3 regions of the Rhizobium sp. SG2393 genome follow, and region 2 is predicted to be linked to each of the others. Evidence: predicted binding sites of a transcription regulator. Region 2 holds the regulator's gene; each other region holds the start of a gene.
What was found. The regulator LexA, encoded in region 2, represses DNA repair genes until DNA is damaged. The targets are predictions, from matches to a motif close to TGTTCNNNNTGTGTTCNG.
Positions count from the first base shown of each region.

Region 1 (4,661 bases), on a different contig from region 2:
GGCGCTGCCTTGGCGTCCTGGCTGGCGAGGTGCGCGGCCGCCTGCTCGGCGGTCACGCTTTCGGCGCGGTAGCCGAGACCCTTCAGGATTTCTTCCATGTCGTCGGCGGTGGCGCCGAGAATGGAGAGCATCGCGGTCGTCGTCACGAAGCGGCGGCCGTCATAGGCACCGTCCGGACGCGGTGTTGCGCCCGGCTGCCACTGCAGCAGCGGACGGATGAGGTCGGCCAGGCGCTCCAGAATATCGACGCGCACGGCACGCTTGCCGAGGAAGCGGAAGCCGGCGAGCTTGTAGAAGGTGCGCTCGAAGCTCGGGTCGGTGACGACGGAGGTGCGGCCGGCGGCCAGAACCGGGATGAGGTCGCCGTAGCCGGGCTTGTCGAGGCCATCGTTCTTCAGCGCCCAGAGCAGCGTGATGAGTTCGGCCGGTGCCGGCTTCAGGAGAGCGGGCATGAAGACATGGTAGGCGCCGAAGCGGATGCCGTGGCGGCGCATGGAGGCGCGGGCCTCCTGGTCGAGCGCCTTGACGTCGTCGGCGACATCGCGGCGGAAGAGCACGCCGAGATTTTCGACGAGCTGGAAGGCGAGGCCCTTGGCCATGCCCTGCAGGTCTTCGGCGCGGGAGAGATCGTCCAGCGGCTTCAGCACGGTTGCGATGTGGTGATTGACGAAGCGCTCGATGCGGGCGGCGACGTGATCGCGCGCCGCACCCTGCAGCTGTTCGTCGGCCAGAAGGATCACGCGGGGGTGCATGATGTGATCGCCGGCTGCGAGCTTCGCGACGGGATCGCCGAGCCAGCGCACCGTGCCGTCCGAGGACAGCGCGAGGTCGCCGTTCGCGGCCGCATGCATGCGTGCCGCCCGCGCTTCGAATTCGAGCGCCAGCGCCTTGTGGGCCGCACCCTGAACCGCGCGCGCGTCCGGTCCCTCCGCACCTGATGCCAGCGTGAACCGGAACCCGGTCAACTGTCCGACATGATGGCCGGCAACAAAGACGTCGCCATTCACACTGATTTCCGCTTCCAGCATCGCATTCTCTCTCAGCCGCTTCATGAGCACAGATGTCCTGCGATCAACAAAGCGTTTCGTCAACCGTTCATGTAGCGCGTCGGACAAACGGTCCTCGATTTCGCGCGTCTTTTCCCGCCAGTGTGTCGGATCAGCCAGCCAGCCGGGGCGGTTCGACACATAGGTCCATGTCCTGATTTGCGCAATCCGTGCCGAGAGCGTATCGATCTCGCCATCGGTTCGATCGGCGCGATGGACCTGCTCGGCCATGAAATCCTCGTTCACGACACCCTTGCGCACCAGATCCGCATAAAGCGTCGAAATGAGGTCGGCGTGCTGGGCGGGCGTGATGCGACGGTAATCGGGAAGCGCGCAGGCCTCCCACAATTTCTCCACACGGGCGGACGTCGTGGCGAGATCCTGGATTTCCGGGTAGCGGGACAAATGCTCCAGCGCCTGCTGATCCACGGCCGGCAGGGCGCGAGTCAGTCCCTGGACGCCGGGGGCCTGTTCGAGGCTCTTGCGCAGGGCTGTGAGCGACGAGAAGTCGAAATTCTTGGTGCGCCATTGCAGCACGCGCACGGGATCGAACTGATGCGTCTCGATGCGCTCGACCAGTTCGTTGTCGAAGGGCTCCACCCGGCTCGTCACACCGAAGGTGCCGTCGCGCACATGGCGGCCGGCGCGGCCGGCGATCTGGGCGAGTTCGGACGGGTTCAGGTTTCGGAACTGGTAGCCGTCGAACTTGCGGTCCTGGGCGAAGGCGACATGATCGACATCGAGGTTCAGACCCATGCCGATCGCGTCGGTGGCGACAAGATACTCCACATCGCCTTCCTGATAGAGTGCAACCTGGGCATTGCGGGTGCGGGGGCTGAGCGCGCCGAGCACCACGGCCGCACCGCCGCGCTGGCGACGGATCAGCTCGGCGATCGCATAGACCTCGTCGGCCGAGAAGGCGACGATGGCCGATCGGGCCGGCAGGCGGGTGATCTTCTTTGAGCCGGCGTAGAGAAGCTGCGACAGGCGCGGGCGTTCCACCACCGTGATGCCGGGGAGAAGCCGTTCCAGCAGGCCGCGCATGGTGGAGGCGCCGAGCAGCAGCGTTTCGTGCCGGCCACGTAGGTGCAGCAGACGGTCGGTGAAGATGTGGCCGCGCTCGAGGTCGCTCGCCAACTGGATCTCGTCGATCGCCACGAATTCCGCCGTGGTCTCGCGCGGCATGGCCTCCACGGTGCAGACGGAAAAGCGCGCCATGTGCGGCGTGATCTTCTCCTCGCCGGTGATCAGCGCGACATTGTGTTCGCCCACCTTTTCGACGACGCGTGTGTAGACTTCGCGGGCAAGCAGACGCAGCGGCAGGCCGATCACGCCGGACTGGTGCGCCACCATGCGTTCGATGGCGTAGTGCGTCTTGCCCGTGTTGGTCGGGCCGAGCACCGCGGTGACGCCGCGGCCGCTGAGGATCATCGGTTGGATGGACACCGAAACGCCATGCCTTTCTGGATCGGACCGCTGCATCCGCCTCTCGGCGCCGGCAACGGGGTGGGCAAGACATGCCCATCGCGGAGCCCGATGGCAAGAGCGCGGCGCCGCTTTCTGTCTGTTTCGGCCGTCAGCGTTAAGACTCGGAACAGTGGTGGAACGAATCAGAGACGAATCACTGACTCCGCAAGGTTGCCGGTTTGTTCACCTCTAGATCTGGATGCTGCGGCGCGGTATCGGTCCACATCGTGAATCCACTTGAGGGCCTGGCGGGGCGGTCTGCGTGCCAAAAGTTAACGGCAGAACTGGAGGTGGCGGTTCACGAAACTGTCATGCAACCGTATGAAATGCTTTCCAAATCGTTAACGTGGCGTGTTCGTCTGTGCCGCATTAAGGAATCGATCAAAGCCGGAACGAATCAGCGACGAATCGCTGACTCCGACGCTTTCTCCTTTTGTTCGCCACTACATCTTGTGCGATTCGGCATCGCATCGCGCAAGGCGGGGCAGACTCGCGCGGGTTGCAGCGCTTTCCATGTCCGCAAACGTTAACGGGGGCGACCCGGCAGGGCGCCCCCGTTGAAAAGATGCCTGACTTTCCGTCTGCGTCAGACGACGAACTGGCCGCCATTGGCCGAAATCGTCGATCCCGTGATGAAGCCGGCATCGTCGGAGGCGAGGAAGACCACGATCCGGGCGATTTCCTCCGGCTCGCCGAGACGGCCGACGGGGATCTGCGGGATGATGCGCTCGTTCAGCACCTTCTCCGGGATGGCGCGGACCATTTCCGTGCCGATGTAGCCGGGGCAGATGGCGTTGACGGTGATGCCCTTTGCGGCGCCTTCCTGGGCGAGTGCCTTGGTGAAGCCGAGATCGCCGGCCTTGGCGGCGGAATAGTTCGCCTGGCCCATCTGGCCCTTCTGGCCGTTGATCGAGGAAATGTTGATGACGCGGCCGAAGCTGCGGTCGCGCATGCCCGACCAGATTGGGTGCGTCATGTTGAAAAGACCGTTGAGGTTGGTGCCGATGACGGCATTCCACTGGTCCGGCGTCATCTTGTGGAACATGCCGTCGCGGGTGATGCCGGCATTGTTGACCAGAATTTCGACCGGACCGAGATCGGCTTCCACCTTGGCGATGCCGGCTGCGCAGGCTTCGTAGCTCGACACATCCCACTTGTAGACGGGGATGCCCGTCTCGGCACTGAAAGCGTTGGCCGCTTCGTCATTGCCGGCATAGTTGGCGGCAACCGTGTAGCCGGCATTCTTGAGAGCGATGGAAATGGCTGCGCCGATGCCGCGCGACCCCCCAGTGACAAGCGCTACCCTGCTCATGACATTCCTCCAGCTGCTTTTTGGCCACCGCGGTGGCGTTCCCCATCAAGATGCCCGGTCACGCCGGGCCTTGAGCCGGCTCGCGGGAGCCGGCCCAATTCGTTTCGATCGCTGTCCGGCGGGAAGGATCAGAGGCTTTCGACGCACATGGCAACGCCCATGCCGCCGCCGATGCAGAGCGTGGCAAGGCCCTTCTTCGCGCCGCGGCGCTTCATCTCGAACAGCAGCGTGTTGAGCACGCGTGCGCCGGATGCGCCGATCGGGTGGCCGATGGCAATGGCGCCGCCGTTGACGTTGACGATCGAGGGATCCCAGCCGAGGTCTTTGTTGACGGCGCAGGCCTGGGCGGCAAAGGCTTCGTTGGCCTCGACGAGGTCGAGGTCGCCGATCGACCAGCCGGCCTTTTCAAGTGCCTTGCGCGAGGCCGGGATCGGGCCAGTGCCCATGATCTGCGGATCGACGCCTGCCGTTGCCCAGGAGACGATGCGGGCGAGCGGCTGGATGCCGCGACGGCCGGCTTCGGTTTCCGTCATCAGAAGCGTTGCGGCGGCGCCGTCGTTGAGGCCGGAGGCGTTGCCGGCGGTAACGGTGCCTTCCTTGTCGAAGGCCGGGCGCAGCTTCGTCATGGAATCGAGCGTTGCGCCGTGACGGATGTACTCGTCCTGATCGACGATCGTGTCGCCTTTGCGGGTCTTGACGGTGAAGGGCACGATTTCATCGGCGAACTTGCCAGCCTTCTGCGCGGCTTCGGCCTTGTTCTGCGAGGAGAGCGCGAAGGCGTCCTGGTCGTCGCGCGACAGCTGCCACTGACGGGCCACGTTCTCGGCGGTAATGCC
Region 1 is NZ_JBHGAP010000007.1:50,497-55,157, forward strand. It holds gene ACED18_RS14905 (helicase-related protein) at 1-2,477, opposite strand, end outside; gene ACED18_RS14910 (beta-ketoacyl-ACP reductase) at 3,100-3,825, opposite strand; gene ACED18_RS14915 (acetyl-CoA C-acetyltransferase) at 3,954-4,661, opposite strand, start outside.
Region 1: ACED18_RS14905 (helicase-related protein) is a predicted target of LexA. The motif match lies at 2,637-2,654, and genes of this name have one in related genera.

Region 2 (4,661 bases):
TTCACCTCGTCCGATCATTTCCTGAAATGAGAATCCGATCAACAAGAAGCGGCTCACATGGGCGTGAGTTTTTCTCTCATCAACGGAAAAGTTTGGAAGAATTTGGCTCCCCGGGCCGGATTCGAACCGGCGACCTGTCGATTAACAGTCGAATGCTCTACCGCTGAGCTACCAGGGAACGTCTGCGGCGAAGGCGTTTGCTTGCGCCGCTGATGTGGTGCTGCTCATACTGATGCTTTCCGGATTTGCCAAGCGCAAAAATCAAAAAAATGCATTCGGCCCGCAATGAATCGGCCGTGTCGGGCTCCAGCCCTTGCCAAACTGTGGACAAGCAACCATCTCCCGGCACCATGACACAGACACATGAGAGCAACGACAAGCCGAAGCCGCGTTTCGGCATCGATCCTCGCACCGGCAAGCTGATGCTGGGCTCCTTTGGCATGCGCCTGCCGCAGTCGCGGGGCCTGCGCATCGGCATCGGCATTGCGCTGATCATCTTCGGCTGCCTGGGCTTTCTGCCGATTCTCGGCTTCTGGATGGTGCCGCTCGGTCTTCTCGTGCTGTCCAACGACCTGCCGGCCGTGCGGCGATGGCGCCGGCGCCTTGCCGTGTGGTGGGCGCGCCGCCGGCAGCAGCGCCAGGGACAGACGCGCCGCGATTCGTAAGCATCCCCTCATCAAAAACCGTTGCGCGCCGGAACCAGCCTTCATTCCGTGCGTTACCCCTCCCGAAAACCGGCGGCTCATCCCATGAGCAAACTCAAGAGCCGCCGACAGGATCAACACTGCCCGTATCACAGATGGGCGAGGAGGCTTCATGAAGACGATTCTCTCTGTTTCGGCGCTTGCCATTGCCATGACCATGGGCACTTTCGCGGGTGTCGCACCGGCCGCCGCCCAGGATCTCGAACTGAGGATCGGCCCCGATGGCGTGCGTCCGATCGTTCGCGACCGCGAGGCCGAGCGCGATCGTCTGCGTGACCGCGCCCGTGGCTGCAGCGAGCGCGAAGCCCGCTTCGCCGCCCGCCAGGCCGGCCTGCGCGATCCCGAGGTCGTGCGTGTGACGCCGCGCCGGATCGTTGTTGAAGGCATGACGCGCCGCGGCCCGGATGAAATCGTGTTCGCCAACGTGCGTGGCTGCCCGGAACTCTGATTTGCAGCCGTCGGCAGGAGATGTCGACAGGACACAAGGGGTGGCCGCAAGGCCGCCCCTTTTTGATGTGGGGCCGCCCGTTTCAATATGAGGCCGCGCATTGCGATGCGGGGAGTGCGTCTGGATGCTCGTACGGGCCGCGCCGCGTGGCCGTTGCTCTGCCAAGCGAGCCGCCAGACCACGGCACCATCCCGTCGAAGCTTACTGAGGGCTGACAGCTTGAGCGCCGACAGGCACCTTGCGGCATTCGCCAGCGCCGCGCAGAAGGCCGCGGACGCGCTCAGCGCGCGCCTTGGTGTCGTCCGTCAAGCTCTTGAGTTTGTTGGAGGCCTCGCCCGGAATTGAACCGGGGTACAAGGATTTGCAGTCCTCTGCGTCACCACTCCGCCACGAGGCCTCGCTGCGGTCCGGCTTGTCGCCGGATGTGAGGGGCGTTTAGACCGATTTCAAAGTAAGCGCAAGCGCTCTCCAATCAAACCGGGGGATTTTTGCGTTTCGTCCACGACAGGCCTGTGACGCCCTGCCGGCCGACGCCGGTCCTGATGCGATGAGGCCCGGCTGCCCGGAGCGACGGGCGGCGTGCGTGTCAGTGGTAGCGGCGGATGAGGCCGACGAGCTTGCCCTGGATCTTGACGCGGTCGGGACCGAAGATGCGGGTCTCGTAGGCGGGGTTGGCGGCCTCGAGCGCGATGGAGGCACCCTTGCGGCGGAAGCGCTTGAGGGTTGCTTCCTCGTCATCCACGAGGGCGACGACGATCTCGCCCGGGTTGGCGGTGCTGGAATTGCGGATGATGACCGTGTCGCCGTCGAGAATGCCGGCCTCGATCATCGAATCGCCCTTCACCTCCAGCGCGTAGTGGTCCCCGTTGCCGAGCATTTCCATGGGCACGGCGATTTCGTGGGTGGTGTTCTGGATGGCGGAGATGGGCACGCCGGCTGCGATGCGCCCCATGACGGGAACGGAGACGGATCCGCCATCCTCGCTCTTTGCGGCCGGCCTGGGGGGCTGCACGTTGGCCGCAGCCGGTGCCGTCTTGCCGAGCGAGCCTTCGATGACGCTTGGCGAAAAGCCGCGGCGGGGCGCGAGCGTCGGCTGGTAGGCTTCCGGCAGCTTGATGACCTCGAGCGCGCGCGCCCGGTTCGGCAGGCGGCGGATGAAGCCGCGTTCTTCCAGTGCCGTGATCAGGCGATGGATGCCCGACTTGGAGGCCAGATCGAGCGCATCCTTCATCTCGTCGAAGGATGGCGGAACGCCGGATTCCTTCATCCGCTCATGGATGAAGAGCAGCAGTTCCTGTTGCTTGCGGGTCAGCATGCTTGGCCTCCAGAATCGGAAACAAATCCAGAACGGACACTATCTGTTCCATTTGTGTTCCGCAAGGGGCTAAGAAAGGATGAAGGCGGGGCGGTTAGGCTGAAATTCTGGTGGCCGCTGTGGGAATCGAACCCACACGGGCGTTGCCCGAGGCATTTTAAGTGCCTTCCGTCTACCAGTTTCGGCAAGCGGCCACATCCGGGCCCTCATGCCCGAATGTGGCGATTCAGGCAAGGCGTGTGTGGTTGCTGCCGAATCAGGATGGTGACCGTTGCGATCTCAGCCGTCGACGACTTCGGTCTCGGGGCGGTCGCCGCCATCGGCGTGTTCGGTGTGCCAGTTGCCCTTGTCGTCCTGATAGAGGATTTCGGCATCCTCGCCGCCCACCTGCTGCTCGATGGCCGCGATCTTGGCGGCGCGCAGGGCTGCCTTGTGGGTGGGGAAGCTTTCGGAAAAGGCGCCGTCGAGCTGGTAGGCCCAGCCGCCGTCATGTTCGACGATCGTGTAGCGAATGACTGTCATCGGGTTCTCCTTGGGGTTCTCCTCGGGGGGCATCCTTCGGCGCCGTTGCCGGTGCAGCGGGAAAACGACGCGCAGGGCCGACCGGTTCCGTCGCGCAGACGGCGACAGTCTATCACGGGAGACGGCGCCGCGGACACGCCTTGCGGGCGAGGGGAGACGACAACGAAAAGAGCCCTGCCTGCATGGCTGCAGGCAGGGCTCCGGAGGGGCACAGGCCGGATGGATCAGGCCGAGAGCTTGGAAGAGAGCTTGGCGACGTGGGCGCCCTGGTAGCGGGCGCCTTCCAGCTCGATTTCGGAGGGCTGGCGCGAGCCGTCGCCGTCGGTGATGGTGGAGGCGCCGTAGGGCGAATTGCCCTTGACGGCTTCAACGCCCATCTGGCCCTGGAAGGCGTAGGGCAGGCCGGCGAAGACCATGCCATGGTGCAGGAAGGTGGGGATGAAGCCCATGATCGTCGTTTCCTGGCCGCCATGCTGGGTGGCCGTGGAGGTGAACATGGCGCCGACCTTGCCGACCAGCTTGCCGTTGAACCACAGGCCGCCGGTCTGGTCCCAGAAATTGCGCATCTGCGAGGCGACCGTGCCGTAGCGCGTGCCGGCGCCGACGATGATGGCGTCGTAGTCGGCGAGTTCGTCGACGGTGGCGATCGGGGCGGCCTGGTCGAGCTTGTAGTGCGAGGCCTTGGCGACGTCTTCGGAGACGAGTTCCGGAACGCGCTTGACGGTCACGTCGGCACCGGCCGAGCGTGCACCTTCGGCAACGGCATTGGCCATGGTTTCAATGTGGCCGTAAGCGGAATAGTAGAGAACCAGTACCTTTGCCATCGTCGTCTCCTTGGTGTTTGCGAACAATCTGTTTGCGGGCAAATCGCTTGCCCGTCCCTGGCGAAACGTTCTAACAGATTGGCATCGATCGGCCAGTCGCGGCCTGCGAACGCACTGTTCACAAAATGCGACAGGTCCGGTCACATTGTCGTCGCGTAGAACACGATGACACCGGCTGTCCACGCCGAGCCTTGGCAGTCCCGTTCCCCTTTTCGTCCTTCTGGAGCCATGCCCGTGAAAGCAACCGTCTCTGCCGCCATCCTCGCCATTGGCGACGAGCTTCTCTCCGGTCGCACCAAGGACAAGAATATCGGCTTCCTGGCGGAAAACCTGACGCTTGCCGGGATCGACCTCAAGGAAGTGCGGATCGTGCCCGACGAGGAGCCGGAGATCGTCGCGGCAGTCAACGCGCTTCGGGCGCGCTACACCTATGTCTTCACCTCCGGCGGCATCGGGCCGACCCATGACGACATCACCGCCGATGCGATTTCGGCAGCCTTCGGCGTCGAATGCCGTCACGATGACGCGGCCATGGAACTGCTCGGCGCGATGTATGCCCGCCGCGGCATGGAGTTTACCGAGGCGCGCCAGCGCATGGCGCGCATGCCGGTCGGCGCGCGCCACATTCCCAATCCCGTTTCCACGGCCCCCGGCTTCGTCATCGGCAATGTGCATGTGATGGCGGGCGTACCGCAGGTGTTCCAGGCGATGGTCGCGGCCGTGCTGCCGACGCTTTCGGGCGGCGTTCCCGTGCAGTCGCGCTCGGTGCGCTCGCATTTCGGCGAGGGCGACATCGGCACGCCGCTCGGCGAGATCCAGAAGCGCCATCCGGAGACCAGCATCGGCTC
Region 2 is NZ_JBHGAP010000001.1:819,167-823,827, reverse strand. It holds tRNA gene ACED18_RS03955 (tRNA-Asn) at 104-178, opposite strand; gene ACED18_RS03950 (hypothetical protein) at 351-665, shown strand; gene ACED18_RS03945 (hypothetical protein) at 817-1,152, shown strand; tRNA gene ACED18_RS03940 (tRNA-Cys) at 1,476-1,549, opposite strand; gene lexA (transcriptional repressor LexA) at 1,739-2,467, opposite strand; tRNA gene ACED18_RS03930 (tRNA-Leu) at 2,576-2,661, opposite strand; gene ACED18_RS03925 (DUF2188 domain-containing protein) at 2,747-2,989, opposite strand; gene wrbA (NAD(P)H:quinone oxidoreductase type IV) at 3,214-3,813, opposite strand; gene ACED18_RS03915 (competence/damage-inducible protein A) at 4,048-4,661, shown strand, end outside.

Region 3 (4,661 bases), on a different contig from region 2:
AGCCGGCGAGTGGTCGGTCCTCCTGGCCGGCCTCTTCCAGATCGCTTTGCAGGGCCTTTATCTTTTCCTCGCGCATGACCCGCAACTGCAGCATTTCAAACCCGAAGCCGGCATCGATATCGTCATGCAGGGCCGCCAGTCTTTCCCCGAAGAGGCCGGCAATGCGGGCGGGTTCCCGCAGCGGCGCAGAGGTCGCGACATCGAGACGGAAGACGCGGCCATCGACGCGGAAAAGCTGGAGTTCGAAGCTGCGGCCGCCTGCGCCGCGGGCCTCGAGGCCGGGCGTGAGGCCGGTGGCGAGGCTGAGCGTGATCGCGAGGATATCGTCTTGCGCCACCACGGGGGAGGCAAGCCGACGCTCGGCCGAGAGGAGGGCGACGGGGCGGCGCGGGCTGATCGGCTCGTCCTCTCGTCCGAGCGCCTGATCGAGCCTCAGGAGCGGCAGGGGGCCGAAGCGGCGGGCAAGCGGGGCGCGCGGCAGGCTCATAATGTCGCCGACGCGGGCCAGGCCGAGCCGGGCCAGGCCGTCGCGCATCTCCGGCGGCAGGCGCAAGGCCGCCAGCGGCAATGGGGCGAGCGTTTCTTCCTCGGCGCCGGTTTCGACGATCTGGGCGGGGGCGGCACCGAAGCGGGCGAGCGCCCAGGCAAGGCCGGGCGTGGCGGCAATCGTGGCGCGGGCTTCAAGGCCGAGGTGGAAAAGGCGCGCGAGCAGATCGGTGATCAGCACCTTTTCGCCGCCATGCAGATGGGTGCAGCCGGTGACATCGAGAAAGAGGCCATCCGTGCCGTCGAGGCCGACCAGCGGCGTATAGCGATCACACCAGTCGGCAATGCCCGAAAGCAGGGCGCGATCGGCGGCGGGGTCGGCCTGCATGACATCGAGCCGCGGCCGCATGGCGCGGGCTTCGGCAATGCCCAGCCCGAGCCGCAGCCCGGCCTCTTCCGCCATGCGGTCGAGCGCGACGATGCGCATGGCATTACCGTCGCGCCCGGAGAGAACGATGGGCGGGTGATCAGGACGCCCGGCGGAAAGCCACGACCTGCCCCAGAGACTGCGGCTGATCCGGTCCGTCGGCAGATGGGGGAAGACGATCGACAGGATGCGGCTGCCCTGTGCCTGGAAGAGTGGAGTTGGCAAGAGCGGTGCCGATGGTGTCATCGTGGTCGTGGAAACGAAGGTCATGGGCGCTCCATTCGAGGCTGAGGGTTTGCGGTGGAACGGCACGGTTTTTTTCGATGGTGACGGCGAAGACGGGATTGCCGAGACTGCCGGGCAGGGCGGCCCCGTCCGACAGGCGGCGGGCGGCGGCGTGGGCAGGTCGCACGGCAAAGCGCAAGCGTGCGGCGCTTGCCTGCGCCTCTCCGCCCTGCCTTAAAAGCAGAAGCGGCAGGCCTGATGCCTTCGCCTTCAGGTGCAGGCGGCGGCTTTCGGTGAAGCCGAGGGCGGCGGGATTGCCGCGCACCTCCAGCGTGACGGCTGCGAAATCTCCGCAGGCAAGGGCGGCCTCCACCACCCACAGCGCATCCTCGATACGGCGCGGGCGGGAAAACAGAAGGCGCATCGTGTCGAGCCCGTGATCGCCAAGACCGGGCGCATAGGGAAGACCAGCCTCGGCGGCTGCCTGGCGCTCGGCCACCCAGAGCAGGCTGCGGCGTCCCGTGGCCTGGCGGTCCCGCTGGTAGAGGCCCGCAAGCGCAAGCGTGAAGCCGCTTGCCGTGCCGGCCTCGCGGGTCTCGTCGTGGCGCACCTCGATCAGGCCTTCCTGCGGAAGACCGCCGCCGAGCAGCGCGTCGAAGCGCGCCGCGCCGAGCGGCAGGCGGGCTTCGCCTGAAAATTGCGCGTCGTCCGGACATGCCGGGTTGCGATCCCTGAAGGACGGTGTGCGTCCCTCGATCCGGGCCAGGGTGTCACGCAACATCGACAGGCGGTCGCCGGCCAGACCCGCAGTCTGGCCAGAGATCTGGGCACCGTCCATGGCACTCTCCAATGTTCCTGTTTTGTTCTAATGGATTCCAGAGGGCGTCCGGAGAGTCAATCCTCTTTTGGCGGGAAGTCTTGCGGCAGCGTCTACCACAGGCGGCAGGCGCGGGATCGACGGACGGCTTGAACGGCGGGGCCGGCTCGGGCAGAACGGCGGCATGAGAGAGCCAAGCACGCAAGCGTCCATGGAGAGTGTCACCCGGCCCGCGCCGCAGGTGGCGATCGTCGGCGGCGGGCCGGCAGGGCTGATGGCGGCCGAGGTGCTGGCGCGCGCGGGCATTCGTGTGACGGTCTACGACGCCATGCCTTCGGTGGCGCGCAAGCTGCTCCTGGCGGGAAAATCCGGCCTCAACATCACCCATTCCGAGCCGCATGCGCGCTTGCGGACCCGCTTCGGCGCGGCCGGCGGTTTCCTCGCCCACGCCCTTGATGCCATGACGGGCCGGGATGTGGAGGCCTTCGCGGCCGGGCTCGGGGTGGAGACGTTCACGGGCAGTTCGGGCCGCGTCTTTCCTGTTGCGATGAAGGCCTCGCCGCTCCTGCGTGCCTGGCTGGCGCGGCTTGCGGCGCTTGGCGTCAAGGTGCGGACACGGCACCGCTGGACGGGGTTCGACGGGCAGGCGCTGCGCTTCGAGACACCCGAAGGCCTGGCCCGGGTGACGGCGGATGCGGTCCTGCTGGCGCTCGGCGGGGCCAGTTGGCCGCGGCTCGGGTCGGATGCGGCCTGGGTGCCGCTTCTGGCGGAGAAGGGCGTGACGATCGCGCCGTTCCGGCCGGCCAATTGCGGTTTCGATGTCCGCTGGAGCGAGATGTTCGCGACGCGTTTTGCGGGCGCGCCGGTGAAATCGGTCGCGACCCCGATCGGCGGCCGGATGGTGAAGGGCGAGTTCGTCGTGACCGGCCACGGGATCGAGGGAAGCCTCGTCTATGCGGCCTGCGCGGCCCTTCGCGACCGGCTGCTGGAGACGGGCAAGGCGGATTTCGTGGTGGATCTGGCGCCGGACAGGACGGTGGAGGCGCTGGCGGCGGCCTTGCATCGGCAGGCGCCGAAGCTCAGCTTTTCCAACCGGTTGCGGCGGGCAACCGGGCTTGACGGCGTCAAGGCCGCGCTGCTGCGGGAGGTGGTGCCTGATCTTGCGGCGCGTGATGCCAGCGCTTTGGCTGAGGTCATCAAGGCCCTGCCGATCCCGCTGGCCAGCCCGCGGCCGATCGCCGAGGCGATTTCTTCGGCGGGCGGCATCCGGCTTGATGCGGTTGGCGCAGATTATCAGCTGATGGCGCTGCCCGGCGTGTTCGCAGCCGGCGAAATGCTGGATTGGGAAGCGCCGACGGGCGGCTATCTGCTGACGGCCTGCTTCGGTACGGGGCAAGCGGCGGCGCGGGGCGTGCTTGCCTTTCTCGGCCGAAGCTTGCCGTGAGGATCAGGCCAGCGGCACGGGATGGTAATCATCCACGCCGCCGAAGCCGCCGGTTTCCATCAGCGGGAAGACCTCTTCGGTGAGATAGGGGCCGCCGCCGACCGAATCGCGCGACGACAGCAGCACGAAACGTCCGACGGTGAAGGGCAGCGTGTGGAAATTGCCGCGGCCGGCCAGATATTCCACCACATCCTCCACACGCGTGTTGCGCAGCCTTGCGAGCGTCACATGGGGCGTGAACTTGCGGGGATCGGCGGGAAGGCCGAGGCGCTGGCAGATGCGCTCGATCTCGGCCTGCAGCGCGGTCATGTCCGGGCTGGCGCTGACGCCGGCGAAGACCGAATGCGGCTTCTTGGAGCCGAAGGCGCCGGTGCCCGACAGCTGGATCTGAAATTCCGGGCGTTCGATGCGGTCGAGCCTGTCGACGATCTCGTCGGCTGTGCGGCCATCCACATCGCCGATGAAGCGCAGCGTGATGTGGTAGTTCTCCACATCGATCCAGCGTGCGCCGGGCAGGCCGCCGCGCAACAGAGACAGGCTCATGGCGGCGCTGCGGGGGATCTCGAGTGCGGTGAACAGTCTCGGCATGTCGAGCTCCCCGATTCAAGGTCTATGGCCTCAGCGAATCATGCATCCGCCATCGACGCAACTCCTATTTAGCACCTGCAAAAACTCAATTTGCGGGCGCACTTTTCCCGATGCCGGCAATGAAGGCCTCGGCCGTCGGCAGGAAGCGCTCCACCATCACGCCGACACCGTCGGCATTGGGGTGCATGCCGTCTTCCAGCTGCAATGCCGGATGCGTTACGACGCCATCCAGAAAGAAGGGGTAGAGCGCCACGCCATGGGCCTTGGCGAGATCGCCGTAGATGGCGTTGAAATCCCGGCCATAATCCTCGCCCATGTTCGGCGGTGCCAGCATGCCGACGAGCAGCACGGCGATGCCGCGCTCCTTCAGCCGGGTGATCATGCGCTCCAGATTGGCGCGGCTGTCAGCCGGGGAAATGCCGCGCAGGGCGTCGTTGGCGCCGAGTTCGAGGATGACACCCTTCGTGCCATCGGGCACAGACCAGTCGATGCGGGCAAGCCCCCCCGAGGTCGTGTCGCCGGAAACGCCGGCATTTTCGATGGTGACGTCGATGCCCTTGTCGTTGAGCGCCTTCTGCAGGCGGGCCGGAAAGGCGTCACCCGGCGGCAATTGATAACCGGCCATCAGGCTGTCGCCGAAGCCGACGAGCTTCACAGGCTCGGCCGCCGCAGGC
Region 3 is NZ_JBHGAP010000009.1:127,703-132,363, reverse strand. It holds gene ACED18_RS17170 (DNA polymerase Y family protein) at 1-1,063, opposite strand, end outside; gene ACED18_RS17165 (ImuA family protein) at 1,014-1,976, opposite strand; gene ACED18_RS17160 (TIGR03862 family flavoprotein) at 2,167-3,399, shown strand; gene thpR (RNA 2',3'-cyclic phosphodiesterase) at 3,403-3,987, opposite strand; gene ACED18_RS17150 (arylesterase) at 4,073-4,661, opposite strand, start outside.
Region 3: ACED18_RS17165 (ImuA family protein) is a predicted target of LexA. The motif match lies at 1,989-2,006, and genes of this name have one in related genera.